4 regions of the Pseudaquabacterium prasiolae genome follow, and region 1 is predicted to be linked to each of the others. Evidence: predicted binding sites of a transcription regulator. Region 1 holds the regulator's gene; each other region holds the start of a gene.
The links. Region 1 encodes sigma-54, which starts transcription at its own class of promoters, with help from an activator protein. Its sites were predicted from a motif close to TGGCANGNAANCTGCTTT; they were not measured.
Positions count from the first base shown of each region.

Region 2: exaC (acetaldehyde dehydrogenase ExaC) is a predicted target of sigma-54. The motif match lies at 4,704-4,721, and genes of this name have one in related genera.
Region 3: N4G63_RS11115 (ammonium transporter) is a predicted target of sigma-54. The motif match lies at 1,189-1,206, and genes of this name have one in related genera.
Region 4: N4G63_RS21315 (PEP-CTERM sorting domain-containing protein) is a predicted target of sigma-54. The motif match lies at 5,837-5,854, and genes of this name have one in related genera.

Region 1 is NZ_JAOCQD020000001.1:508,574-515,681, reverse strand. Features, by position in the region: gene N4G63_RS02080 (acyltransferase family protein) at 1-803, shown strand, start outside; gene N4G63_RS02075 (16S rRNA (uracil(1498)-N(3))-methyltransferase) at 826-1,575, shown strand; gene N4G63_RS02070 (MFS transporter) at 1,612-2,793, shown strand; gene N4G63_RS02065 (YidB family protein) at 2,908-3,345, shown strand; gene N4G63_RS02060 (THUMP domain-containing class I SAM-dependent RNA methyltransferase) at 3,352-4,671, opposite strand; gene N4G63_RS02055 (RNA polymerase factor sigma-54) at 4,812-6,356, opposite strand; gene lptB (LPS export ABC transporter ATP-binding protein) at 6,376-7,108, opposite strand, start outside.
Region 2 is NZ_JAOCQD020000001.1:2,563,344-2,570,451, reverse strand. Features, by position in the region: gene N4G63_RS11060 (CHASE domain-containing protein) at 1-898, opposite strand, end outside; gene N4G63_RS11055 (response regulator transcription factor) at 948-1,319, opposite strand; gene N4G63_RS11050 (crotonase/enoyl-CoA hydratase family protein) at 1,537-2,268, opposite strand; gene N4G63_RS11045 (sigma-54-dependent Fis family transcriptional regulator) at 2,304-4,490, opposite strand; gene exaC (acetaldehyde dehydrogenase ExaC) at 4,818-6,341, shown strand; gene N4G63_RS11035 (DUF779 domain-containing protein) at 6,559-6,948, shown strand.
Region 3 is NZ_JAOCQD020000001.1:2,578,523-2,585,630, reverse strand. Features, by position in the region: gene N4G63_RS11125 (hypothetical protein) at 1-283, opposite strand, end outside; gene N4G63_RS11120 (hypothetical protein) at 305-1,003, opposite strand; gene N4G63_RS11115 (ammonium transporter) at 1,283-2,485, shown strand; gene N4G63_RS11110 (hypothetical protein) at 2,638-4,023, opposite strand; gene N4G63_RS11105 (nucleotidyltransferase family protein) at 4,048-4,758, opposite strand; gene N4G63_RS11100 (XdhC family protein) at 4,761-5,663, opposite strand; gene N4G63_RS11095 (VWA domain-containing protein) at 5,676-6,884, opposite strand; gene N4G63_RS11090 (AAA family ATPase) at 6,933-7,108, opposite strand, start outside.
Region 4 is NZ_JAOCQD020000002.1:2,071,044-2,078,151, forward strand. Features, by position in the region: gene tlpB (transporter-like protein TlpB) at 1-885, shown strand, start outside; gene N4G63_RS21295 (hypothetical protein) at 1,109-1,999, shown strand; gene N4G63_RS21300 (DUF6445 family protein) at 1,992-2,744, shown strand; gene N4G63_RS21305 (tryptophan halogenase family protein) at 2,788-4,359, shown strand; gene N4G63_RS21310 (M16 family metallopeptidase) at 4,421-5,707, shown strand; gene N4G63_RS21315 (PEP-CTERM sorting domain-containing protein) at 5,937-6,578, shown strand; gene N4G63_RS21320 (MFS transporter) at 6,615-7,108, opposite strand, start outside.

The DNA.
Region 1 (7,108 bases):
TCAGGCGCCTGGCCCTGCTGCTGGGCGCCTGGACCCTCGTCAACGGCTGCTTCCAGGGGAACTGGCTCTTCCATGTCTGGCAGGCCGGCAGTGTGAAGCCGCTGTTGTGGAACGCGCTGGCCATCCCCTCGTTTGCCGTCCATCGCCCCGATCTGTTCCTGTTCAGAACCAGCGCCACGCCGCTCTGGTTTCTCGTCTCGCTGATCTGGGCGGTCAGCGTGCTGGCCCTGCTGGTCCGCCTCGGCCTGGCCCGCGCCTGGATGGCGGCCATCGCGGCCCTGTCCTACCTGGCCGCCTTGGCCATGGGTGCCTATGCCGTGCCCATCGGCAGCGCCACGACGGCGCAGCTTCTCGAGCATCGCGGCCCGTTCATCGCCACCGCGTTTGTCTTGGCCGGCCACGCCCTGGCGCGTTCACCGCCGCGACGCATGGGCGCCGTCGCCGCACTGGGCCTGCCGCTGGCCCTGATGTTCGTCGAGACCACGCTCCTGTCGGCCCTGCACGGCGAGGCGTTCCGTGAAAGGCCCTACCTGCTGGCCACGCTGCCACTGAGCGTGGCCGTGCTGGCCGTGGCGCGGCAGAGGCCGAACTTCGGCGCCGGCACGCCGCTGCCGGCCCTGGGCAGAATGTCCATGGGCATCTACTTGATGCACATTCCAGTCATCGGCGCGCTCACGCCTGCCCGGCTGGCCGTCGACTCGGCCGCCTGGGAGCTTGGCTTCGTGGCCTGGGTGATGGTGATCTCCGGGGTCCTTGTCAGAGGGGCCTTGAAGGCGCCCGTCCTGCGTCGATTCGTGGTTTGAGATTTTCCGAAGCGCCTGCCCTATGCCGCCCCGTCTGCACGTCGACACCCCGCTCGCCCCTGGCGCCGAACTGGCGCTGCCCCCCAATGCCACCCGCCACGTGCAGGTGCTGCGCCTGCAGCCCGGCGATGCGCTGACCCTGTTCGATGGCCAGGGCGGCCAGTGGCAGGCCGAGGTGCTGGCCATGGGCCGCCGCGAGGTGACGGCCCGCGCCATTGCCCACGAGGCCCGCGATCTCGAGCTGCCGCAGCCGGTGACGCTGGCGCCCGGCATGCCGGCCAACGAGCGCATGGACACGCTGATCGAGAAGGCCACCGAGCTGGGCGCCGCGGCCATCGTGCCGCTGATGACCGAGCGCTCGGTGCTGCGCGTGGCCGGCGAGCGCGCCGAGCGCAAGGCCGCGCACTGGCAGGCGGTGGCCGTGTCGGCCTGCGAGCAAAGCGGGCGCAACCGCGTGCCCGCCATTGCCGCGCCGCAGCCGCTGGCCGCCTGGCTGCCCGGCGCACTGGCCGCCGCCGGGCCCGGCGCCCGCGGCCTGCAGCTGAGCCTGGACGCCACCGCACCACCGCTGCGCAGCTTGGTCGACGCGGCCCCTGCGGGCACCCACTGGGTGCTGCTGAGCGGCCCCGAAGGCGGCCTGAGCCCGGCCGAGCAGCAGGCCGCGGCCCGCGCCGGCTTTGCGCCGGTGTCGCTGGGCCCGCGCGTGCTGCGTGCCGACACCGCGCCGCTGGCCGCGCTGGCGGTGATCGCCGCCCTGGCCGCGGGCGCCTGAATGGCCGCCCGGTCGCCAACCGATGCCCACCCCGCCATGAACCGCGCCCTGGCCTTGCTGGTGACCTGCCAGGGCCTGCTGATGGTCAACAACGTGACCTTCATCGCCATCAACGGCCTGGTGGGCCTGGCCCTGGCACCGCAGGGCTGGATGGCCACGCTGCCGATCACCGGCTATGTGGCCGGCGGCGCGCTGGCCACCGGCATCGTGGCCCGCGTGCAGCGGCGCTGGGGGCGGCAGCGCAGCTTCCAGCTGGGCCTGCTGGTGGCCATCGTCAGTGCCGCGCTGTGCGCCTGGGCCGCGGCGCGTGGCAGCTTCTGGCTGCTGTGCGCGGCCACGCTGCTGGCCGGCTTCTACAACGCCAACGGCGCGCTCTACCGCTTTGCCGCGGTGGAGCTGGTGCCGCCCGCGGCCAAGGAGCGCGCCATCTCCTGGGTGCTGGCGGCCGGCATCGTGGGCGCGGTGGTGGGCCCCAACCTGGCCACCGCCAGCCGCGACCTGCTGGCCGGCGCGCCCTTTGCCGGCGCCTACCTGGCGCTGGCCGCCGTGGCGGCGCTGAGCCTGGTGGTGATGGGCTTCATCCCCTTTCCGCCTTTGCCCGGCCAGGGCAGCACGGCAGCGCAGGGCCGGCCGCTGGGTGAGATCGTGCGCCAGCCGCTGTTCATCATCGCCGTGGCCGCGTGCGCCATCGGTTATGGCGTGATGAACCTGCTGATGGCCGCCACACCCATCGCGATGGCGCAGTGCCAGCACCCGTTCACTGCCGCGGCGCTGGTGCTCGAGTGGCATGTGCTGGCCATGTTTGCGCCCAGCTTCGTCACCGGGCGGCTGATCCAGCGCTTTGGCGTCGGCGCCATCATGGCCGCGGGCCTGCTGCTCAACCTGGCCTGCGTGGTGTTTGCGCTGGCCGGCAACGAGGTGATGCACTTTCTGGGTGCACTGATGGCCCTGGGCCTGGGCTGGAACTTCCTCTACATCGGCGGCACCACACTGGCCACCGAGACCTGGCGGCCCGAGGAAAAGACCCGTGCCCAGGCCGCGCTCGACTTCTGCGTCTACACCACGATGACGCTGACCTCGTTTGCCTCGGGCGTGATCGTCACCACCGGGGGCTGGCGCGCCATGAACCTGGGCGCGCTGCTGCCGCTGGCCCTGATGGGACTGGCCCTGCTGTGGCTGCCGCGCGCGCAGCGCCTGGCCACCACGCCAGCGCACTGACGTGACCGATGCCGCAGGGCGGCATCCCCCGCGGCGGCCACAATCGGCCGGCATCGCGCCCGGTGGTCGGGTGCGCAAGACCGGCAGCGCCGCAAGGCAAAGGGAGTGCACGACATGGGTTTGCTCGATTCGGTGATTGGCGGCGCGCTGGGCGCACTGCAGGGCCAGGGCGGACAAGGCGGCGCGCCCGACCTGCTGCAGCTGGTGGTGGGCCTGCTCGGCAACAACAGCCCGGTGGGCGGCCTGGGCGGCCTGGTGCAGCAGCTGCAGCAGGGCGGCCTGGGCGATGCGGTGCAGTCGTGGATCGGCACCGGCGCCAACCTGCCGGTATCGGCCGAGGCGCTGCAGGGCGCGCTCGGCAGCGACCTGATCGGCCAGCTGGCCCAGCAGACCGGCCTGAACACCGGTGATCTGGCCGGCCAGCTGTCGCAGCTGCTGCCGCAGGTGGTGGACAAGCTCACCCCCAACGGCGCCCTGCCGGCCGCCGGCGCCATGGCCCAACCCGACCTGGGCAGCCTGCTCGGTGGGCTCAGCGGCCTGCTGAACCGCTGAGCACGCTCACTCGGCGCGCGGCTCGCGTGCCGAGCCGGCCACCAGGTCGAAGCGGAACAGCCGGCACTCGATCGGGCCGTTCCACATCGGCACGCGGCGGGCTTCCTTCAGGCGCAGGGCCTGGGGCAGCTTCATGTCGGGGCTGAGCACCCAGGCGGTCCAGCCGGCGTAGGCGCGCTTCCAGTGCGCGGCCAGGCCGCTGAAAAACGCGGCGCCTGCCGGGTCGGCACCCGGCGCCGCGCCGGGTGCGGCATCCGGTGCGGCATCGAAGCCCTCGCGCATGGCGCGCTCGGCGCCGCGCTCACCGCGCGAGCCCTTGGCCTCGATGCGCTCGCCATAGGGCGGGTTGAACACCAGCACGCCGCGCTCGCCCGGCGGCGGGCGCTGCAGGGCATCGGCGGTCTTGAACTGGATGGCCTCGGCCACGCCGGCGCGCTGGGCATTGCGCGCGGCAAAGTCGGTCATGCGAAAGCTCACGTCGCCGGCATGGATGGCCACCGCCGGCGCATGCACCTGGGCCTGGGCATCGGCCTTCAGCTGGCCCCAGGCCGCGAGCTGGCTGCGGAACGGCAGCATGCGCTCAAAGGCGAAGCGGCGCTTGCTGCCCGGCGCGATGCCGCAGGCGATCTGCGCGGCCTCGATGGCGATGGTGCCGGCACCGCAGCAGGGGTCGAGCAGCGCACCGTCTTCGGCGCGGCCGCGCCAGCCGGCGGCCGCCAGCATGGCCGCGGCCAGGGTTTCCTTCAGCGGCGCCTCGCCCTTCAGGCCACCGTCGCGCTCGTCGCGCCAGCCGCGCTTGAACAGCGCCTCGCCCGAGGTGTCGGCATACAGCGACGCGGTCTCGGCCGTGAGGTGCAGCACCAGCGGCAGATCGGGGTGGCGGGTGTCGACGCTGGGGCGGCTGCCGGTGGCCTCGCGCAGGGTGTCGCAGACCGCGTCCTTGACCCGCAGCGTGGCGAAATTCAGGCTGTGCAGCGGGCTGCGCTGCGCGCTGGTGTCGATGCGCAGGGTCTGCTCGGGCGTGATCCAGTCGGCCCAGGGCACGCGGCGCGCCAGGTCGTACAGGTCGTGCTCGCTGTCGTAGGGGCCGAAGGCCAGCGGCCACAGCACGCGCTGCGCCAGGCGGCTGTGCAGGTTGAGCTGCATGGCCACGCGGGCATCGCCCAGCACCTGCACGCCACCACGCTGCTCGACCACGCGGCGCCGGCTCGGATCGGCCGGCACCACGGCCCGGTCGACGCCCAGCAGGGCCGCCACCTCGTCGGCCAGCAGCGGCTCGACGCCCGCGGCGCAGGGCAGAAACAGCGACACCGGCGTGTCGCCCACCGGCGCAATGGCCTTGGCCGGAATGCGCACCGGGGCGCCCGGCCCGCGCTGTGCGCCGGGGCCGGGGCGTGCGCCGGGGCCGCGCGCCTCGTCGTGGCGCTGCGTCTTGTAGCCGCCGATCGGCGGGCGTGGGGTCTTGGTCAAAGTGCCTTGCGCAGGTTGGCGGGCGCGATCTTCAGCGCCTCGCGGTATTTGGCCACCGTGCGCCGCGCCACCTGGATGCCCTGCTCGGACAGCATGTCCGAGAGCTGGCTGTCCGACAGCGGCTTGGCCGGGTCTTCGTTGCCGACCAGCTGCTTGATCAGCGCGCGCACGGCGGTGGAGCTGGCGTTGCCGCCCGCCTCGGTGTTCAGGCTCGAGCCGAAGAAGTACTTCAGCTCGAAGGTGCCGAACGGCGTGTTCATGTACTTGGCGGTGGTCACGCGCGAGATGGTGCTCTCGTGCAGGCCCAGCTCGTCGGCGATCTCGCGCAACACCAGCGGCTTCATCGCGATCTCGCCATGGGTGAAGAAGCCCTTCTGCCGCTCGACGATGGCCTGGCTGACGCGCAGGATGGTGTCAAAGCGCTGCAGGATGTTCTTCATGAACCAGCGCGCCTCCTGCAGCCGCGACGACAGCCCGCCCGCCGAGCCGTTGCGCTGGCCGCGAATGGCCTGCGCATACAGATCGTTGATCTTCAGCTTGGGCATCACGTCGGGGTTGAGCACGGCCTTCCAGCCGCGGCCCGCCTTCTGCACGATGACATCGGGCACGATGATGTTGGCCTCGGCGCGCGTGAACGGCCGGCCCGGCTTGGGCTCGCAGCTCAGGATCAGCGCCTGCGCCTCGCGCAGCAGGGCTTCATCGGCGCCGGTGGCCTGCGTGAGCTTCTTCATGTCGCGCCGCGCCAGCAGATCGAGGTGCTGTTCGCTCACGCGCATGGCCAGCTTGCGCGCGGGGCTGGCGGGCCGCTCGCGCAGCTGCAGCACCAGGCACTCGCCCAGATTGGCCGCGCCCACGCCGGTGGGCTCGAGGCTTTGCAGCCACTTCAGGCCGCAGCGCAGGCGCCCAAACAGGTCTTCGCGCTCTTCCAGGTCGTCTTCGGCCACGCCCAGGCTGTCGGCCACGCGGGCGGCGATCTCCTCCAGCGGGTCGGCCAGCCAGCCGTCCTCGTTGAGGCTTTCGATCAGCACCATCACGGTGGCCGCGTCCTCGTCGGACAGGCGCATGCCCAGCAGCTGCCGGCGCAGGTGATCCTGCAGCGAGGGGCCGCTGCTGGCGGCGTCCACCGGCTCGAAATCGTCGTCGCCGCCACTGCCCGAGGGGCTGTTGGACGGGGCCTCGCGGATGCCATCAAAGTCGTCGCGCTCGGTGCCGTTTTCCCAGTCGTCGCGCTCGGTGGCGCCAAACTCGGCGGCATCCACGCCCGCGGGCTCTTCGGTGCCGGCGTCGTCGCGCTCGCTCTGGCGCTCTTTCTCGCGCTCGGCACCGGCGCCGCTCTCGGGCGTGGCGGCCACGCGCTCGAGGCCGTAGGCCAGTGAATCGTCGCCCCCCTCTTCGGCCTCGAGAAAGGGGTTGGCCTCGAGCATCTGCTCGATTTCCTGGTGCAGCTCCAGCGTGGACAACTGCAGCAGGCGGATCGATTGCTGCAGCTGGGGCGTCAGCGCCAGGTGCTGCGACAGGCGGACCTGTAGGGACGGTTTCATGACTGCTTTCCGCCCAAGCTCACATCTTGAAGTGCTCGCCGAGATACACCCGGCGCACGTCGGCGTTCTCGACAATCTCGGACGGCGTGCCTTCGGCCAGCACACGGCCTTCGCTGATGATGTACGCGCGGTCGCAGATGCCCAGCATCTCGCGCACGTTGTGGTCGGTGATCAGCACACCGATGCCGCGCTGCTTGAGAAAACCGATGATGCGCTGGATCTCGATCACCGCGATCGGGTCGACGCCGGCAAAGGGCTCGTCGAGCAGGATGAAGCGCGGCTGCGTGGCCAGCGCGCGGGCGATCTCCACGCGCCGCCGCTCACCGCCCGACAGCGCCGGCGCCGGCGATTCGCGCAGCTTCTCGATGCTCAGGTCGTGCAGCAGGCCGTCAAGCCGCTGCTGGATCTCGGCCGCGCCCAGCGGCCGACCATCGGCCCCCACCTGCAGCTCGAGCACCGCACGCACGTTCTCCTCGACCGTGAGCTTGCGGAAGATCGAGGCTTCCTGCGGCAGGTAGCTCAGGCCCATGCGCGCGCGCTGATGGATGGGCTTGGCCTGCACCGCCACGCCATCGATGTGGATCTCGCCGGCATCGGCCCGCACCAGGCCCACCACCATGTAGAAGGTGGTGGTCTTGCCCGCGCCATTGGGGCCTAGCAGGCCCACCACCTCGCCGGCGCCCACCGCCAGGCGCACATCCTTGACCACCTGGCGCGAGCCGTAGCGTTTTTGCAAACCGGTGACATGGAGC
Region 2 (7,108 bases), 2.1 Mb from region 1:
CGGGCGCGCCGGCCGCGCCGTCGTGGATGCGCAGGCGCATCGTGGCGGTGGCGGCGGTGGCGGCGGCGGCGGCGGCGGCGGCGGCGGTGGTGGTGGTGGTATCGCTGTCGGGCTCGGCACCCACGATGCCCTGCATCAGCCCGTCCACCTGCAACGCGGCAAACACCCAGCCCCAGGGCGTGGGCGCGGCGCCGCCCATGGCCGGGCGCAGGATGGGCTCGAACAGCACCAGGCCCGGCTGCGGCGCGCGGCCATCGGCCTGCGCCAGCGTGACGATGCCCGACAGCGCGGCGCGGCCGGTGTGGTGGGCGCGCAGCATGGCCGCGCGCTGCGTGGCATCGGCCAGCAGGTCGGCGCCGATGGCCGCCGGCAGGCCGTGGCCCAAGGCCTCGAGGTGGACGATGGCCGCTTGCTGTTCGGTCTCGCCGGCCGGTCCTGGCGGCGGGGTCATCGGGGCCCGGGCTGGCGGCTCGCGTCCGGCGGCCGCCAGCGCTTGCGGCGCCAGCCGCCGCGCCACGCCAAGCCCTTGCAGCCCGGGGCAATGGCGCCCGGGCGGCACCGTCTCGGCGTAGCGCTGCCAGTCGTGGCGCGAGACCTCGGTGGTGGCGGCCCACAGCGCCGCGCCGCTGCGCAGCACGGTCTCGCACGCCGCCAGGCGCCGGGCGATGCGGTGGTGCAGGTCGTCGGCGTGGCGCTCGAAGCGCTGGCGCGCATCGTCCAGCGCGGCCTGCCGCGTTGCGGCCCAGGCCAGCGTGGTGAGCAGCAGCGAGCCCAGCAGGATCAGCAGGGCCACGCCGGGGCGTTGCAAGGCGTCTTCCAGCCACCGCAGGCGGCGCCGCCAGGCGCTGCGGTCAAGCGCCGGGGCGGCGGCGCTGGGCCGGTGCTCGATGACCTCCATGGCGGGCCTGCGCTGGGTTGCGGGGCGCGGGGCGGAGGTGGGCTCTGGCTCAGGCCAGGCTCGACACCAGGGCCAGCAGCGCGCGCGGGCTGAAGGGCTTGGCCAGGTAGCCGTCGGCGCCGGCGGCCAGGCCGGCGTGCTGGTCGCTCGTGGCGTGGCAGGCCGAGAGCATCACCACCTTCATGCGCGGCGGTGCGCCGTCGCCGCCCGGCTGCTTGAGGCAGCGGCACACGTCCAGGCCGTCCAGGCTGCCGGGCATCATCACGTCCAGCAGCACCAGGTCGGGTGCCAGCTGGCCGGCCAGGCGCAGCGCCGCGCTGCCGTTGGCGGCCTCGTGCACCTCGTGGCCGCCGGTTTCCAGCGTCATGCGCACCAGCTCGCGGATGTCTTGCTGATCGTCGACGACCAGGATGCGTTTCATGCGGCGGCCTGTTGAGCGCGAGGGGCAGGGGGCGGGTACGGCGATCGGTGGTGCGGGCCGGCGCGCAAGCGGCGCCGACGCAGGGGGATACGGCCTGGCGATGGTGGCCGCCTGCACCGGCGCCGATGCGCCGAGAAGCGCCAGCCGGGCCCGGCAATTGGGCCGCGGCCCATGCTGCGGCCCGGCGCCCGCGCAGCGGCGGGCGCGCACCAGGTGCTCAGGCTGGCCGGCCGTGGCGCCCGGCGCCGGCGGCAAACAGCGCCGCGCCGGCCACGCCCTCGGCCTGCACCACGGCGCTGGCGGCGGCACCTTCGTGCCGCAGCGCGGCCGGCAGATCCAGATCCCACTGCGCCAGTGCGCTGGCCCGGTCGATCCGCAGGCAGGCCTGCGGAAAGCCGGCGATCTGCAGGGCCAGCGCCTGCGCCTCGGCCAGTGCTTCGTGGGCCGGCACGGCGCGGCCGGTGAGGATCATGTCCAGCGCGCGACCCTGGCCCACGATGCGCGGCAGCCGCACCGTGCCGCCATCGATCAGCGGCACGCCCCAGCGCCGGCAGAACACGCCGAACACCGCGCTGGCGGCGGCCACGCGCAAGTCGCACATCAGCGCCAGCTCGAGCCCGCCGGCCACGGCATGGCCCTCGATGGCGGCGATCACCGGCTTGGTGAAGGCCATGCGCGTGGGCCCCATCGGCCCGCTGCCGCTGCCGTCGGGCGTGACCGCGTTGCGCCGCGCCGGATCGGCCACCGCCTTCAGGTCGGCCCCGGCGCAGAACTGCCCGCCGCCACCGGTGAGCACCGCCACCGCCAGCGCGGCATCGGCATCGAAGCGGGCAAAGGCCTGCTTCAGCAGGGCCGCGGTGGGGCCGTCCACCGCGTTGCGGCAGTCGGGCCGGTGCAGGGTGATGGTGGCCACCGGGCCGGCGGTGCTGAAGATGACGGGCTCGCTCATCCAGCCATCTTCACCCGGCGGCGGCGGCCGGTGGATCAGCGCAAACCCAGCTCCGCCATCTTGCGGTACAGGGTGTTGCGGCTGATGCCCAGGCGGCGTGCCGCCTCGCTGAGGTTGCCGGCGCATTCGCCCAGCACGCGGGTCACGGTGCGCTCGGACTGGGCGCGCAGGTCGGTGGTGGCGGCGGTGGGGGTGGCGTCGGCATGGGCCGGGTGCGCGGCGGCGCCGGGTGCGGCGGCCGTGGCGGCCGTGGCCAGCACACGCAGGTCTTCGGCCAGGTCGTCGGGCAGATGGGCCCAGCCGAGCTCGCCTTCGTCATCGGCCGCCAGCGCGCAGGCCGTGCGCAGGGCATTGGCCAGCTGGCGCAGGTTGCCGGGCCAGCGGTAGGCGGCAAAGGCCGCCAGCAGGTCGGGCGCCACACCGATGGGCCGACCGGGCGCGATGTCGGCCAGCAGGCGCGCCACCAGGCCGTGCAGGTCGCTGCGCTCGCGCAGCGGCGGCAGGTGCAGGGTGAGGCCGTTGAGGCGGTAGTACAGGTCTTCGCGAAAGCGCCCGGCGTCCATCTCGCTGCGCAGGCGGCGGTGGGTGGCGCAGACCAGCGCAAAGTCCACCGGCACGGCGCGGCCGCCGCCCAGCGGCACCACCGCGCGCTCTTGCAGCACGCGCAGCAGGCGGGCCTGCATGGCCAGCGGCATGTCGCCGATCTCGTCGAGGAACAGCGTGCCGCCGTCGGCCTCGCGAATGCGGCCGGGCGCGCCTTCCTTGCGCGCGCCGGTGAAGGCGCCGCCCTGGTAGCCAAACAGCTCGGCCTCGATCAGCGATTCGGGCAGCGCGGCGCAGTTCACCGCCACGAAGGGCCCGCCGTGCCGTGGCCCGCTGGCGTGGGCGGCGCGCGCGAACACCTCCTTGCCCACGCCCGATTCGCCCTGCAGCAGCAGCGCGATGGGCTTGCCGATGACGCGGCGCACACGCTGCACCGCGGCGCCCAGGGCGTCGTCGCCGGTGTCGAGTGCGGCCAGCGCGTCACGCGTGGCAGGGGGGCTGGCCGAGGCCGGCGGCGCGCTGGCTGCGGTGGCCGTGGCGGGGTCGGCGCCGGCGTTGGCGTTGGCGTTGGCGTTGGCGTTGGCGTTGAAGGCCGTTGTGGCGGCCGCGCCGTCCGGGCCATCGCCAGCGGTGGCGCCGGGCGCATCGCCCATGGCGGCACGGCGCATCGCCAGGGCCGCACCGCCTTCGGCGCGCACCCACAGCACGCCACCACCGGCGGCGGTGACGCGCGGCACGGTGTGCGGTGCCATCGCGCCGCGGGCATGGGCATGGGCCCAGGTGAGCAGCGTGGCCACATCCAGCGGCAGCCAGAAGGTGATGCGGTCGCGGCCGATGGCCTCGTGCGGCATGCCCAGCAGCGCCAGCGCGGCGCTGTTGGCGCCGATCAGCAGGCCGTCCTCGCGCAGCGCCAGCAGGCCTTCACCCAGCTGGCCCAGGCCGGCCGGCTGGGCATGCAGGCGCAGGCGCAGGCTGGCCGCATGCCAGGTGTCGAACAGGCGGTGCTCCACCATGCCGGCGGCGGCGCGCGCCAGCGCCAGCGTGTGCGGCAGGGTGTCGGGGTGGTAGGCGCGGTGGTCGCCCGAGATGTCGAAGGCGCCCATCAGCTTGCCCGCGGGGTCGAGGATGGGCGCCGCCGCGCAGGTGAGAAAGCCGTTGCGCTCGAGGTAGTGCTCGCCGCCGTGCACCACCACCGGCTGGCCCTCGGCCAGCGCGGTGCCGATGGCATTGCAGCCGCGGTACTGCTCGGCCCAGTTGGCGCCCGGGCGCAGGGCCACCCGCTCGGCGCGCTGGGCAAAGCCGTCGGCGCCCTGGGCGCGCAGCACCATGCCGCGGGCATCGGCCAGGATGATCATGCTGCGCGTGCCGCGCACATGCGGATCGAAAAAATCCATCACCGGCTGGGCATGCGACAGCAGCTCGTACTGGCGCTGCATGGCACGCGCCAGCTGCGCCGCCGATGCGTGCGGCGCGCCGGCCATGCGCCCGCGCGGGGTCAGCCCGGCCTCGCGGCTGCGCTGCCACGAGCGCGCCAGCGTCTCGCCCAGCAGCGGCACCAGGGCGTCGGCCGGCGGCGGGCCGGCCTCGCACAGCTGACGCGCGGCACGTTGCCGCGCGCCGGGCGAGCCGCTGGTGGCGGCGGCCGTGCCAGGGCTGGTCGACAGGGCAGGCGGGGTCATCTCGGGTGTCCTCAGGTTCAGCAGACCGGGCAACATATGCACGGCCGTTCATGGGGGAGATCCCGCGGTGGCGACGGCTTCAGCGTGAATCGGCAGAGCACCTGCGCCGTTGCGTGACAGCGTTGCAGCACGCAGGAGGCTCTTGAACAGTGTCTCCGCAGGAAATGGGCCAGCTTTCACCCGCAAATCGGCCGCTTTGCGCCCAAGCGGCCGTGGCATGGCCGCTGCATCCACTGGCATCCCGAGACGGCGAGGCGATGGCTTCACCGGCCGATCCGCGAGATCCCGTCCGCAAACCGTTCCCGCAACTTTGTTCAGGAGACAGCCATGACCGTGTACGCAGCCCCCGGTGCCGCCGGCGCCAAGATCGCCTTCAAGGCCAAGTACGACAACTTCATCAACGGCAAGTTCGTGCCGCCGGTGGATGGCCAGTACTTCGACGTGATCACCCCGATCAGCGGCAAGGTGTACACGCAGGCCGCGCGCAGCACGGCGGCCGACATCGAGCTGGCGCTCGACGCCGCCCATGCCGCCAAGGACAAGTGGGCCGCCGTGCCGGCCGCCGAGCGCGCCAACATCCTGCTGAAGATCGCCGACCGCATCGACGCCAACCTCGAGCTGCTGGCCTATGCCGAAACCGTGGACAACGGCAAGGCCATCCGCGAGACGCTGAACGCCGACATCCCGCTGTCGTCGGATCACTTCCGCTACTTTGCCGGCTGCCTGCGCGCGCAGGAAGGCTCGCTGACCGAGGTGGATGGCAACACCATCGCCTACCACTTCCATGAGCCGCTCGGCGTGGTGGGCCAGATCATCCCCTGGAACTTCCCGATCCTGATGGCCGCCTGGAAGCTGGCCCCCGCGCTGGGCGCCGGCAACTGCGTGGTGCTCAAGCCCGCCGAGAGCACCCCGGTGTCGATCCTGATCCTCACCGAGCTGATCGCCGACCTGCTGCCCCCGGGCGTGCTGAACATCGTCAACGGTTTCGGCCGCGAAGCCGGCATGCCGCTGGCCACCAGCAAGCGCATCGCCAAGATCGCCTTCACCGGCAGCACCGCCACCGGCCGCGTGATCGCCCAGGCCGCCGCCACCAACCTGATCCCGGCCACGCTGGAGCTGGGTGGCAAGAGCCCCAACATCTTCTTCGAAGACATCGCCTCGGCCGACGACGCGTTCTTCGACAAGGCCGTGGAAGGCCTGGTGCTGTTCGCCTTCAACCAGGGCGAGGTGTGCACCTGCCCCAGCCGCGCGCTGATCCAGGAATCGATCTACGACAAGTTCATCGAGCGCGCCCTCAAGCGCGTGGCCGCCATCAAGCAGGGCAGCCCGCTCGACACCGACAGCATGATGGGTGCCCAGGCCTCGGCCATGCAGATGGACAAGATCATGTCCTACCTGGAAGTGGGCAAGCAGGAAGGCGCGCAAGTGCTGATCGGCGGCGGCCGTGCCGAGCTGAGCGGCGACCTGGCCGGCGGTTATTACATCCAGCCCACGCTGTTCAAGGGCCACAACAACATGCGCGTGTTCCGCGAAGAGATCTTCGGCCCGGTGCTGGCCGTGACCACCTTCAAGGACGAAGCCGAAGCCCTGCAGATCGCCAACGACACCCCCTACGGCCTGGGCGCCGGCGTGTGGAGCCGTGACGGCAGCCGTGCCTACCGCATGGGCCGCGCCATCCAGGCTGGCCGCGTGTGGACCAATTGCTACCACGCCTACCCGGCCGGTGCGGCCTTTGGCGGCTACAAGGAATCGGGCATCGGCCGCGAAACCCACAAGGCCATGCTCGACCACTACCAGCAGACCAAGAACCTGCTGGTGAGCTACAGCCCGAACGCCCTCGGCTTCTTCTGATCAGGCGCATCCGCCTGCTGCGCGGCCCGATCTGCCGCCTGCGATGCTCGCCGTACGGGTGTACGGCTGCGCTTCTCGGCAGCACCTCGGGCCGCTCGCACACGGCGGTTGCACCCTGATCACCGAGCGTTCAACGACAAGATCCCTCAAAGGGCGGCCACGGCCGCCCTTTTTCACTTTCATGGCGCACCGAACAAGCCAGACAGGAGACCCGCCCATGAGCGACCCCATCGAGCGCGTGCAGGCCAGCCCCGCCGCGCTGGCGCTGATTGCGCAGCTGCGCCAGCGCCACGGCCAGATCCTGTTCTACCAATCGCACGGCTGCTGCGCCGGCAGCGCGCCGATGTGCTTTGCCGTGCACGAGCTGGGCCTGAACGAGGACGACCGGCTGCTGGGCAGCGTGGGCGACGTGCCCGTATACGCCAGCCTGTCCCAGTGCGACTACCTGGCCGGCCTGCACATGACGCTGGACGTGGCACCCGGCGACAGCGGCAGCTTCGGCCTGGAAGACGGCTCGGGCCAGCACTTCACCGCGCACTTTCGGCTGTGGACGGATGACGAGCTGCCGCGGCTGGCGCCGATCACCCCCGCCAAGCCGGGCGCCTAGCGTCAACAAGCCGGCGGGCCAGGGTGGGGTGCGGCGGCACCAGGTCGCGTACGGTGGCCGCAAGCGCCGCGTGGCGCGCATGACGACGAAGCTGCCGTACCGCCTGCATGGAGCAGGCGGCCCGGCGCCTGCTTCCTTGACGGCGCCATTCAGCGCTGCG
Region 3 (7,108 bases), 2.1 Mb from region 1:
CATCCGTGTACGAGGTCTTTCGGCGCAGATCTTCCTGCTCCTGCGGCGTCAGCGGGTCATGCAGGGTGTGGTGCCGGTAGGCGATTTCCAGATCGGTTCGCAGCGAGCTGAGCAGCGGCTTGGCAGCAATGGCCGTGGCGGCAAACTGCTGAATCTGGATCTCGGGCTCGTGGCTCAGCGGCCCCTTGTAGACATCAACGTCGATTTGAATGGCCGAGCACGCCGCCAGCAGCGTCGACGCTAGAAGGCCCAGCAGGGTGCCGGGCCAGGTGGTGCGGTTCATGGGTATTCCTTCCGGCCGGGACTACAGGCCAGCGGCGTCGAGCACCAGGCGCATGCCCTGTCGCATGTCGCGCGAGGCGGCCAGATCCTGCCAAAGCGCACGCTCGATCTCAGGCCCGCTTCCGGTGCCTTGCGTGGCCTGAGCCACCACGCCGAGTGCCTGATCCACCGCGGAGAAAAACTTCTCCGGGCTCGATCCCATCACCACCACCAGGCGGTGGTCGCGCGGCGCTTCACGGAAGCCTTCAGGCCCGAACATCACCAGCCGGCGCCCGCCCAGGGCGCCGCGTTCAAGCGGCTCCACGGTGGCCGCTGGGCGCCCACTGCCATTGCCGTCGCCGTCCTGTCCGATGCGGGCGGTGAGCGAGTCGACCAATTCAGCACGCACCCAGCCCGATGCGAAGCGGGTGAAGTTCAAGGCGCTGGCCTGGCCACGAACCCGGACGCGGTAAATGGTGGGTGGAACCTGGTCGCGGGGATCGAAAACGCCGAGGTAATAGACCTGATGGATCGCCGTGGTTGGCGCATGCGCCGCGCCAACCACGGCCAGCCCCAACGCGGTATTTCGGTCGCGCACCGTGCTGCAGGCGGACAGCCCCAAGATCAACAAGCCGGACACGACGCGAGTCATTGCCTTGCGCTGGGCTGCCGTGTGCCAGCGCCGCGCGCGTGTAGGCAGGGCACCGCCGCGGTCCGATCTGCAGGGCGTGGCAGTGAACATGGCGTTCCCCCGTATCTGCATGGATTGCAAACCCAGTCTATGAGCCATGTCCTGGCCACACCTCGTCAAGCCTGACGACGAACCTCGCACCAGCGTTTATGCACAATACAGGTGCATTTCAGGCCTCAAAGAAGTACGAATGCACTTGAGTGCCTTGGATTGGTGCGCTGAAACTGCACCAACTAAGGCATGCCAATTGCTTCTCGTGGTGCATCGTCAGACCGCCGTGGTGCATCAGGCCCCGAGGCGGCGCATGTTTCTCGTCTTGGAGACTTCCCCATGGAGCAGATCAAGCAGGGCAGCGATGCCCTGTTCATTCTTCTGGGCGCCATCATGGTGCTCGCCATGCACGCCGGTTTTGCCTTTCTCGAGCTGGGCACGGTGCGCAAGAAGAACCAGGTGAACGCGCTGGTCAAGATCCTGGTCGACTTTGCGGTCAGCACCATCGCGTACTTCTTTGTCGGCTACCTGGTGGCCTATGGCACCAGCTTCATGGTGGGCGCCGAGACGCTGGCGGCCAAGAACGGCTACGAGCTGGTGAAGTTCTTCTTCCTGCTCACCTTTGCGGCGGCCATTCCGGCCATCGTGTCGGGCGGCATTGCCGAGCGCGCGCGCTTCGGCCCGCAGCTGATCGCCACCGCGGTGCTGGTGGGTGCGGTGTACCCGCTGTTCGAGGGCGTGGTGTGGAACCAGCGCTTCGGCGTCCAGGCCTGGCTGAAGGCCAGCACCGGTGCCGAGTTTCATGACTTCGCCGGCAGCGTGGTGGTGCATGCCGTGGGCGGCTGGATCGGCCTGGCCGCGGTGCTGCTGCTGGGCGCGCGCGCCGGCCGCTACCGCAAGGACGGCTTCATCAGCGCGCACCCGCCCAGCAGCATCCCGTTTCTGGCACTGGGGGCCTGGATCCTGGCGGTGGGTTGGTTCGGCTTCAACGTGATGAGCGCGCAGACCATCGACAAGATCTCGGGCCTGGTGGCCGTGAACTCGCTGATGGCCATGGTGGGCGGCACCCTGGTGGCCGTGCTGATGGGCAAGAACGACCCCGGCTTTGCCTACAACGGCCCGCTGGCCGGCCTGGTGGCGGTGTGCGCCGGTTCCGACGTGATGCACCCGGCCGGCGCGCTGGTGGTGGGCGGCGTGGCCGGTGCCATCTTTGTGCTGATGTTCACCCTGACCCAGAACAAGTGGAAGATCGACGACGTGCTGGGCGTGTGGCCGCTGCACGGCCTGTGCGGCGCCTGGGGCGGCATCGCCTGCGGCATCTTCGGCCTGCCGGCGCTGGGCGGCCTGGGCGGGGTGAGCTTCATGGCCCAGCTGCTGGGCACGCTGATGGGTGTGGCCTGGGCACTGGCTGGCGGCCTGGTGGTGTATGGCGTGCTGAAGGTGGCGGTGGGCCTGCGGCTCACGGCCGAAGAAGAGTACGAAGGCGCCGACCTGTCGATCCACCGCATCGGCGCCACGCCCGACCGCGAAGTGAGCTGGTAAGCCGCGCGGCAGGCGCAGGCCGCTGGCCGGCGCTGCCGAGCGGTGGCGTGTGCGGGGACGGACGCGGTGACTTGCGCGGTGGCGTACGCGCTGGTGAAGTCAACAAAGCGGCCTGCGGGCCGCTTTTTCTTTGGCGCTGGCGCCGCTGCCGTTCAGCGCGGCCCGTGGGCGCGGCGCAGCAGCGCCTGCGACCGGCTGGGCGCCTGCGCCACCAGGCCGACCAGCGCGGCCGCGCCGGCCAGGGCCAGGGCGCCGTGCAGCGCCACCAGCGTGCGCGGGCCGAAGGCCTCGAGCGCCAGGCCGAAGCCCAGCAGGGCCAGGGCCGACAAGGCCAGCGCCTGCGCGGCCGATGGCGCATGGTCGGCCTGGGCCCCGGATGCCACGGCCTGGGGCCCGGCCGGCGTGGACCGGAACCCGACTGACGTGGGCGTGGGCGTGGGCGTAGCCGTGGCCGGACCGTCACCGGCCAGGCGCAGCCGCCAGGCCAGGCCCCAGGCCAGGCCATGCAGCACCGCGGCTGCGGCCAGGCCCTGGCGCCCCGGCCAGGCCAGGGCCAGGCCCCCCAGCACCAGCAGGCCGGCCACGCCGCGCTGCAGCCGGGCCGCGGGCAGGCTGCGCAGCAGGGGCCAGGGCAGGGCCGGCAACAGCATGGCGGCCAGGTGCTGGGCGGCGGTGCTGGCGGCCTGCTCGGCGAGGCTGCCGTTGCCGCTGCCGCACCAGGCGGCCATCCAGGGCAGGGCGGCCATCATCGGCAGCATGGCCAGTGCGGCGGCCTGCGGCGCCCACTGCAGCGGCTGGCGCAGTGCGGCCCGGTGCGGCACCGGCCAGGCGCAATCGAACAGGCCGCTGCGGCAGGCGGTGGCCGTTTGCCCGGCCAGACCCGCCAGGCCGGCCAAGGCCAGGCCGGCCAGCGGCAGGGCCCAGGCCATGCGCGCCAGCGTGGCGGCGGTGTCGGCGCCGGCCGCGTCGGCCCACAGCCCGCCGGCCAGCAGCGCACCGCCGGCCGCCGCCAGCGTGGGCGCTGCGGGGCGGCTGCCGGCGTGGCGGGGGGTGGCCGCGGCGGCCTCGGCGCGGGCCAGGCGCAGCCCGCGCACGGCGGTGGCCGCCAGCGCCAGCAGCGCGCTCCAGGCCAGGGCCAGCACGCTGGTCGTGGCCCAGATGGGCGCTGCAGTCAGGGCTGGTAGCGCAGGCAGGGTGGGCAGGATGGCCATGCCAGCCAGGCACGCCGCCTGGGGCCACGCGGCCTGGCTGCCCGTGGCCGCCTGCGCCGCCACCATTGCCACGGTGCCGGCCAACAGCAGCGCCAGGGCCTGGGCCTGGCGCGGCAGCGGCCGCCGGCCCAGTGCGGCCATGGCCACCGCGGTGCCCAGCAGCCACACCGCCGGCAGCAGCAGGCCGCCCGCGTGCAGCGGCATCGCATGCCGGCCCAGCGCAGCCAGGCCCAGCCAGCCGCCGATCAGCAGCGCCCAGGCCAGCACGCGGCCGGCCGCCAGGGCGGCGTTGGCGCGGTGCAGTGGCTGAAGCGCTCGATTCGGCATCGCACTGGACGCTGCAACGTGGTGCTAGGCCAGTGTCTGCGCCGGGGCGCCGGCCACGGCCGGGCTGGCCCATTCGGGCGGCCAGCGCAGCTGGTGCCCGGTGTCGGCGTGCAGGCGGGCGATGTCGTCCTCGCAGTCGACATCGACGCGGTAGCGGCGGTTGTCGGTGTCGAACCAGTGCACGGCCGCGGGGTGGGCGGCGCGCCATTGCCGGCAGCCCACATTGGCATCGCCGGCCAGGATCTGCTGGCGCACGCTGGCCGAGAAGGCCACCGGGTTGCCGGGCTCGCCAGCCACGCGCGGCACCACCACCTCGGTGCCCGGTGCGCGCTTCTTGTAGGCGCCGACCACGGCGTTGATGTCGCCAGCGTTGATCAGCGGCTGGTCGGCCAGGGCCACCACCACCACATCGATCTTGTCGGACAGCGCGGCCAGGCCGGCGCGCAGCGACGACACCTGCCCGTCCTCGGGCCGCGGGTTGCGCAGCAAGCTCACCGGAAAGGCCTGCACCGCCGGCTCGATGGCGTCGGCATGGTGGCCCAGCACCACCACCAGCTCATCCACGCCCGCGCCTGACAGCGCCACCACCTGGCGCGTGATCAGCGGCACGCCGCCCAGCTGCAGCAGGCTCTTGGGCCGGCGGCCGAAACGCGCGCCTTCACCGGCAGCCAGCAGCACCGCGCCCACCACCAGCCGGCTGTACAGGCCGCCGCCGCCCTTGAGGATGCAGCCCATGCTCAGGCCCCCCCGCAGCACGACGAGACGGTGGCCACCGGGCGCTCTGGTGCCGGTGCGGGCACGGCCACGGTCTGACTGGCGACGTCGGCGGCGCTCGCTGCTGGCGCGGCCCTTGCCTGCCGTCGCGCCGCCACCACCGCGGCCAGCACCGACAAGGCCACCTCCTCGGGCGTGCATGCGCCGATCGGCGTGCCGGCCGGGGCCACGATGGCGGACACGGCCTCGGCGTCCGACCCCGCGGCCAGCAGCGATTGCTTCAGCACCCCGGCCTTGCGCGCACTCGCCACCAGCCACACGCCCCGGCCGCCCAGCGCCAGCGCGCAGCGCAGGCCCTGCACATCGCGCCTGCCCTGGGTGGCCACCACCACAAAGCTGCCGGGGCCGATCTTGCCGGGCGTGGCATGCGGGCAATCAGCGGCCAGCACCTGCTGGGCATCGGGCCAGGCGCTGGCCTCGGCGCCTTGCGCCACCACGCTGACTGCAAAACCCACGCGCGGGGCCAGGCCGGCCAGGGCCTGCGCCACCGGCGAATCGCCGATCACCGTGAGCCGCGCGCGCGGCAGCACCGGGTCGACAAACAGCTCCAGCGTGCCGCCCGAGGGGCAGCTCATGCCGAACTGCAGCACGTCGTCCAGGGGCTTGAGCTCGCCATCGGGGGCCACGCGCAGCAGCCGCGCCTGGCCGTCGTCGAGCGCCTGCTGCACGGTGCGCAGCACGGCCGGCTGGGCGCAGCCGCCGCCGATCCAGCCATCGACAAAACCGGCGCGGGTGACGATGGCCTTGTCGCCGGCCCGGGCGGCGGCCGGCGGCAGCACGCGCAGCACGCTGACCAGCGCATAGGGCTCGTCCTGCTCGCCAAGCCGGCGTGCGGTGGCCAGCAGATCCTGGGCATGGGTGGACATGGCGGGGTTCTCCTAATGGATCAGGGACGCGGCGGCCTGCAGATCGGCCAGGCTGGCCAGGCGGATGAAGCGCTCGATGTGGGGCCGCGCGCCCTGCACCGCGGCCGAGGCCGGTGCAGCGGGCGAGGGATGGAACCAGGTGGTGCGCGCGCCGCGGCCGCGCACGCGCGCCAAGGCCTCGGCCAGGGCCTGGGGCGCATCGGCGTCGAAGCCGTCACTCAGCAGCCACACCTGGGCGCGCCGGCCCAGCTGGGCGCGGGCATGCACGCGCACGAAGTCGTCCACGCTGGTGGCGATGCGGGTGCCGCCACCAAAACCCGAGGCCACGGCGTTGACCTTCTCCTGCACCGTGGCGCTGTCGCGCTGCAGCAGCGGCGTGACCTCGGCCAGGCGGGTGTGGAACACGAAGACGCGGGTCTGTCCCGGCTGCGAGGCGGTGACAAAGGCGCGCGCGATGCGCAGGAACAGCTGCGCGTGGATCTCCATCGAGCGGCTCACGTCCACCAGGATGAACAGGCGCGGGCGCTCGCGGCGCGGCTGGCGCCAGGCCGGTGCCAGCGGCACGCCGCCGGTGGCCAGGCTGGCACGCAGCGTGCGCCGCAGGTCGAGCCGGCGGCCGCTGCGCTGCGCCAGCCAGCGCCGGGTGAGGCGCTGGCGCAGGCGCTCGGCAATGCGCTCGGCCAGCGCGTTCAGCTGCGCCAGATCCTGCGGCAGCCATTGCGAGAAGCGGCGCTCGTGCAGCGCATCGGTGCGGCTGGCGCCGCCCAGCGTGTGGGCGCGGCCGGGGTCGGTGGCGGCGGGCAGCAGGGTGTCGTCGAGCGTGGCGTCGCTGGCGCCGGTGTCGCGGGCCGGCTGGGCTGCGGCAGCCATGTCGTCGTGCAGCTGCTGCACGGCCTGGCGCAGATCGCGCGAGGGCCGGGTCAGGCCGCTCACCCGGGTGCTGCCGCGCAGGCGCTGCGGATGCCAGTAGCGCTGGAACAGCTCGGGCCAGTGCTGCCAGTCGCGCCGGTTGTGGCAGGCAATGGCGCGCCAGGCAGCCTCGAGCTGGCCGTGGCGGGCCAGCGGCAAGGCCAGTGCGGCCTGCACCAGGGCCTGCTGCTCGGCGATGCCGATGCGAAAGCCGTGCTCGCGCAGCGTGGCGGCAAAGCCGGCAATGCCGCCCAGCGGATCGGCCGGCGGCAGCGGCACGGGCAGCAGGGGGGCAGGGGCCGGCGCGTGCATGGCGGGGGCGGGTGAACAGGGGGCCGGCGGTGCTGCGGGGGCGGCGGCTCAGGCGCCGTGGCGCGCGGCCACGCCCTCGCCCGTCTGCTCGCGGTTGCGGCCTTCGAGCAGGCGGCGCAGCCGCTCGGGCGTGAGCTGGAAGCGGTCGTCGCGGGTCTTCAGCAGGCAGCCGAGGGTGGCCTGCAGGGCCTCGGCCTCGTCGGGCAGGCACACGCGCTGCAGGC
Region 4 (7,108 bases), on a different contig from region 1:
GGCGGCGTGGCCGCCGGCCTCAACTACGCCGTCAGCTTCGTCATCGTGCACCTGCTGCACTGGACGGTGGCCACCAAGCAGCCGGCCATGACCGCGCCGACCATGGCCGACAAGCTGGCCGCGGTGAAGGGCGATGGCCAGGATGCGGCGGCCATCGAATCCTTCGTCGACGAGGTCACGCACCTGGTGCGCTCGCAGATCGCCGGCATTGCCGGCAACCTGGCCGCCGTGACCCCGCTGGTGCTGCTGGCCCAGTGGCTGGCCTGGCAGGCCTTTGGCGCACCGCTGGTGGGCGCCAAGGATGCGCAGTACGTGCTGCACTCGATCACCCTGCTGGGCCCCACCGCGCTGTATGCCGCCTTCACCGGCGTGCTGCTGTTCGGCAGCAGCCTGGCCGCCGGCTGGGTGGAGAACTGGTTCGTCTACCACCGCCTCGACAGCGCGCTGGCCTGGCACCCGGCCATGGTGGCGCGCCTGGGTGGCCCGCGCGCCGCACGCTGGGCCGGCTGGTGGCGCGCCAACATCTCGGGCATGGCGGCCAATGTGTCGCTGGGCCTGATGCTGGGCGTGGTGCCGGTGGTGCTGGCCTTTGTGGGCCTGCCCATCGAGGTGCGGCACGTCACGCTGTCCACCGGCCAGCTGGCCGCGGCGGCCAGCACGCTGGGCTGGGCCACGCTGCAGCAGCCGGCGTTCTGGTGGTGCGTGGCCGGCCTGGCGGCAACCGGCGTGCTGAACCTGGGCGTCAGCTTCGCGCTGGCGCTGGCGGTGGCGCTGCGCTCGCGCGGCATCGGCGGGCTTGACCGCCGGCGCATCGTCGGCGCCATCCTGCGCCGGCTGCGGCAGGCGCCGCGCAGCTTCGTGCTGCCGGCCCGCACCGCGGGCTGAGCGCCGCAGGGCCCGGCGTCACAGACCGGCGTCACAGACCGGCATCACGCCCGGCGTCACGCCCGGCATCACGCCCGGCATCACGCCCGGCGGCCCAGCGTGACCTGCCTCACGGCAGAAATCGCGCCTGCCGCGGCCGGCAGCGCGCGGGGGGCTGTTGCCGCGCGGCCGGGCTTCATAGAGTGCATCCATCGTTGTTGGACGTTGTTGGATCAAGCACACCATGAAGAACATTCCCGGCCTTCCCATCGCCCTGGCCGCCGCGGCCGGGGCCATTGCGGTGGCGCCATCGGCCGCCGCGCCGATCACGCTGTCGCAGAGCTTCACGCTCTCGTCGCTGCTGCAGCCCGGAGGCAGCGCAGCGCTGTCCTTCGACATCAACAGCTTCCTGGCCAGCCAGGGCCAGCAGGCCAGCCAGGTGGTGGGCGGCCAGGTCTCGGTGTTCGGCTTCTCGGAAGCCAGCTACGGCGCCGCCGGCACCTATGGCGACTACAACACCAGCACCAGCTACGGCGGCTCGCACCTGGCCTGGTACTCGTACTACGTCAGCTCCTACTGCAGCTGGTGGAGCTGGAGCTGCTCGGGCGGCTACACCGCCTATGCCTCGTACAACGTGAACGACTACGTGCGCTACGCCGACCGCGACCTCCTCTACACCGACAACGTGGCCGACCAGATGCGCGTCAGCGTGGGCCAGACCAGCGCCACCGACACCGCCAGCACCGTGGCCAGCAGCAGCACGCCCTTCGGCGGCTACCTGTACGACGGCTATGCCGGCTGCTACGACGCCTCGTGCTCGCGCACCTACATGTACCACCGCGAGCGCAATGTCTATTCGTCGATCTCGGGCGCGCTGGACGTGAGCCTGGCGCTCGATGCACTGGCCCTCAGCGACCTCAGCAGCGACGGCATCCTCGACCTGCGCGTGGACGCGCCGGTGGGCCAGTTTGCGCTGCAGTCGATGCGCCTGGACCTGCAGCTGGCGCCGCTGGTGGTCAGCACCACGCCCAGCGGCGGCACGGTGCCCGAGCCGGCCATGGTGGGCCTCACCGCGGTGGCCCTGGCCGCCGCCGTGGCCGCCGGACGGCGCCGCCGCGCCCGCCAGCATGTCTGAGCCGCAGACCCTGGCGCAGGCGCTGCGCACGCCGGCACCCGCACGCGACATCTTCGCCATCAACCCGGCGGCGCGGGTGCAGGTGGTCACGCTGTCCAGCGGCTGCCCGGTGATGCTGATCGACGACTTCTTTGCCGACCCGCTGGCCGTGCGCCAGCGTGCGCTGGGAGGCCGCTACGACAGCTCGCTGGCCTACTACCCCGGCCTGCATGCGCAGATCGACGACGACGAGCGCCGGCCGCTGCTGCAGGCGCTGTGCACGCTGCTGGCGGCCATGGGCAGCGTGCAGTGCCGGCCTGGCGACATCAGCACCGATTTCTCCATCGTCACCACCCCGGCCAGCGAGATGCTGGCGCGGCAGAAGCACCCGCATGTGGACGGCGTGCCGCTGGCCGGCGTGCTGTACCTGAACCCCGATTACGAGATCGGCACCAGCTTCTTCCGCCACCGGCCCACCGGCCAGGCCTTCGTGCGCGACGCGGCCGAGCGCGAGGCCTATGGCGCCTGGCTGCGCGACCACGGCGAGACCCAGCAGCCCGCCAGCTACGCCATCGACGACGCCGGCCCGTGGGAACACCTGCACGCCACCGAGGGCCGCTTCAACCGGCTGGTGATGTACCCGGGCACCGCTTTTCATTCGATCGCGATGCATGACGTCGCCCGTAACCTCTCGATGGCGTCGGCGCGGCTCACGCAGCGCTTTTTCGTCAACGTGAACCGGGCAGGCAGTACGCAGGCCCATTGATCCGGCAGTGCCCCCGCGGCATGCGCCGCAAAGGACCTGCCCGATGAATCCCTGCAAATCCGTGCTCGTGGTCGGCGGCGGCACCGCCGGCTGGCTGGCGGCCGCCTACCTGCAACGCACGCTGGGCGGCGACCCCGCGCGGCCGGTGCGCATCGACCTGGTGGAGTCGCCCGAGATCGGCACCATCGGCGTTGGCGAGGCCACCGTGCCCACGCTGCGCCAGATGATGTCGCTGCTGGGCATTCCCGAGCCCCTGCTGTTCGCCCGCGCCGAGGCCACGCTGAAGAACGGCGTGCGCTTCGTCGGCTGGCGCCAGGGCGGCGACGCCGCCAGCGACCGCTACGACCATCCCTTCGATCCGCCGCTCACGCTCGACGGTTACTCGACGATGGTGCACTGGCTCAACCTCAAGCAGCGCGGCCTGCTGCACGCGCCCTATGGCGACTGCGGCTCGGTGCAGACGGCGCTGATGGATGCCGGCCTGTCGCCCAAGCTGATGAACTCGCCCAACTACGAGGCGCCGCTGCCCTACGGCTACCACCTCGACGCCACGCTGCTGGCCGGTGTGCTGCGCGAGGTGGCGGTGTCGCGCGGCGTGCACCACCACGCGGCCCGCGTGCTGCGCGCCCACACCGGCGACGAGGGCATCACCGGCGTCGAGCTGGCCGACGGCCGCGTGCTCAAGGCCGACCTGTATGTCGACTGCACCGGCTTTGCCGGCCTGCTGATCGACCAGGCGCTGGGCGTGCCCTGGGTGCCCTACGACGAGCACCTGCTGTGCGACCGCGCCGTGGCCTGCCCGGTGGCCCACGGCGACGCCAACCCGGCGCTGCGCCCCTACACCACCGCCACCGCCCAGGCCGCCGGCTGGCGCTGGGAGATCGACTTGCAGTCGCGCAGCGGCACCGGCTACGTGTACGCGTCGCGGCACTGCAGCGACGACGAGGCCGTGGCCACGCTGCAGCGCAGCCATGGCGCGCGCCAGGCCCTGGCCGAGCCGCGCCTGCTGCGCATGAAGATCGGCCGCCGCGCGCGCAGCTGGGAGAAGAACTGCCTGGCGCTCGGCCTGGCCTCGGGCTTCATCGAGCCGCTCGAATCCACCGGCATCTACCTGATCGAGTTCGCGCTGCAGCAGTTTCTCGACTACCTGCCGGGCGACGGCCCGCACGCCGCCTCGCAGGCCCGCTACAACGCCCAGGTGGGCGATCTGTACGCCGAGCTGCGCGACTTCATCGTGATGCACTACGTGCTGTCGATGCGCCGTGACACGCCCTTCTGGCGCGAGGCCACCGCGCCCGAGCGCATCAGCCCGGCGCTGGCCGACCTGCTGGCGCTGTGGGACGAGAAGCTGCCGCATGCCACCGACATCAACCGCCGCATGTCGCTGTTTGGCGCCAACAACTGGTTCTTCATCCTGGCCGGCATGAACCGCCTGCCCCGCCACGGCATCGCCCAGGCCCGCCACCTGGCCCCGGCCACCAGCGACCGCGTGCTCAAGCATGTGGCGCGCATCCGTGCCGCGGCGCTGGCGCAATCGCCCAGCATGGCCGACTACGCGCGCAAGCAGCGCGCCGCCGCCGCCAGCGTGCCGCTGGCCGCCGGCCTGGCCACCTGACCCTGCCGCGCGCGGCGCCCCGGCCCGCCCTATCATCGCGGCCCCGCACCCCCTGCCGCCGATGACCGCCCCCACCGAACCCCAAGTCGCCACGCTGGCCAACGGCGTGCGCCTGGCCTGCATCCACGCGCCGCAGGCCGAGACCACCAGCGTCAGCGTGTTCGTGCGCGCCGGCAGCGGCCACGAGAGCAAGCTCACCAGCGGCCTGTCGCACGTGGTCGAGCACATGGTGTTCAAGGGCACGGCCACGCGCGACGCGCAGCACATCAACCTCGACGCCGAACGCCTGGGCGCCGAGGTCAATGCCCACACCGACAAGGACCACACCGCCTTCCACATGCGCGGCCTGGCACGCGATGTGAGCGGCTTCATCGCGATGCTGGGCGACATCGTGCTGCAGCCCAGCTTTCCCGAGGACGAGTTCGAGCGCGAGCGCCAGGTGCTGCTGCACGAGTTCACCGAGGACGAGGACGACCCCGTCTCCACCGCCTTCAAGCTGTTCGACCATGCCAGCTGGGGCACGCACCCGCTGGCCCAGCCGGTGATCGGCACGCGGCGCAACATCGAGCGCTTCACCCGCGCCGATCTGGTGAGCCATGTGCAGCGCCAGTACGGCGGCGCCAACATCGTGGTGGCCGTGGCCGGCCCGACCCCGCTGGACACGCTGGCGCGCGACGTGCAGGCCGCTTTCGGCGCCGCGCCGGCGCTGGCGCCCAACCTCATCGCGCCGGCCAGCTTTGGCGGCGGCATCGCCAGCAAGGCCATGCCGGGCAGCAGCCAGAGCCATCTGGTGATGGGCTTTGGCGTGCCCGGCCAGCAGGCCGACGACGCCACCGCGGCGGTGGCCGCGGCGCTGTTCGGCGAAGGCATGAGCTCGCCGCTGCTGGGCGAGCTGCGCGAAAAACGCGGCCTGGTGTACTACGCCGCCGCCTCGGCCGATGTGCTGGATGCCGGCGGCCAGTTCGTCATCGAGGCCAGCACCGCCCCCGAACAGCTGGACGAATGCCTCACCGAGCTGGCGCGCCTGCTGGCACTGCAGGCCCGGCGCATCGACCCGGTGGATCTGGAGCGCGCCCACAACCAGCTGCTGGTGCGCCGCCTGCGCGCACTCGAAGAACCCGCACGCCGGCTGGAGGCCGCGGCGCTGGACCTGTTCATCCACGGCCGCGTGCGCAGCCTGGCCGAGTGGCGCGCCGGCATCGCCGCAGTGGACGGCGAGCGCGTGCGCGCCCTGTTCGAGCGCATGCTGGCCAGCGGCCCGGCGCTGGCCGTCAGCGGCAAGGTGCCGCGCGGCCTGCGCGACCGGGTGCGCACGCTGCTGGCGGCGCAGGGCCTGCGCTGCGATTGACGGCCCGACCCTCGGCACCCGGCCGCAGACGCCTGCGGTGAACCCAAGGCGTCGGCAAATCTGACAGCGGCCGTTGCATCGGTCGCACGGACGCGGCCAAGTGCTTGATTTTGATCAGGCGCGAACTGCGGGCACGGATGCTGCTGAGAGCGGCGGGCTCCCGTCGTCGGCCGCGCTGCAGCAGCGCGCCAGGCGACGGGCCCAAGCCCACCCACCAAGGAATCCGCCCATGAAGAACGCCGTTGCCGCATTTGCCCTCAGCCTGGTGGCCGCTGTCGCCGGCAGCGCGCAGGCTGCTGTCATCACCTACAACCTGCCCTTCCTGGGCGCCGGCCCGGTGAGCGGCAATGGCTTCACCACGGTGTTTGGCGGCGGCGGGTACGTGAATGCGTTCTCGATGGACAACGCGCACTCCTACCTGCAGCAGAACATCAGCGGCCTGGCCGGCCAGACGGTGACGCACGCTTCGCTGCAGTTCAACATCGGCGGCGGCCTGGCCCCGCAGCAGGTGACCGTGACCGCGTTCACCGCCACCGGCACGCTGGGCAGCCACTTCGCTGCCCCCGATGTGCTGGCCAGCCAGGTGTTCACGGTGAACGGTGCCGACCCGATGACCGCCAACGATCTGGACGTGACCAGCCTGCTGCTGCCGCGCGTGGCGGCGGGCGACACCTATTTCGCGCTGCACTTCGCGCCAGTGGACACCAGCATCAGCAGCCTGTACCTGCAGCCCTCGGGCAGCGAGAACCTGCGCCTGGTGGTCACCACGCAGGATGTGCCCGAGCCCTCGGCGCTGGCCCTGGTGGGCCTGGCCCTGGCCGGCCTGGGCGCCGTGGGCGCGCGCCGCCGCGCTGTCACGGCCGCCACCTGATCCCGCGCCTGATCCCGCGGCGGATTCCCCGCCTGATCAGGGCTGGATCAGGGCCTGCACCCGCTGCCGCAGCACCGGCAGCGTCACCTCGCCTGGCGCCAGCGGCGCACCGGCGGCCAGGCCCACCTGGCTGAACAGCCCGCGGCGGAACGGGCGCACCATGGCCCGGCCGCCGTCAATGCGCGAGAAAAACGAGCCCCACAGGTGGCTCAGGGCCACCGGCACCACCGGCACCGGCCGGCGCTCCAGGATCTTCATCAGCCCGCCCTTGAACTCGCCCAGCGTGCCGTCGCGGGTGATCGCGCCTTCGGGAAAGATGCCCAGCAGATCGCCCTCGGCCAGCACCTGGTCGGCCGCGGCCAGCGCGGCCTCGTAGGCCGCCGGGTCTTCGCTGCGCGGGGCGATGGGAATGGCCTTGGCCAGGCGGAACAGCCAGCCCAGCACCGGCACCGCGAAGATGCGGTGGTCCATCAGAAAGCGGATCGGCCGCGGGCTGGCGGCCATCAGCAGCACGGCATCGACATAGCTCA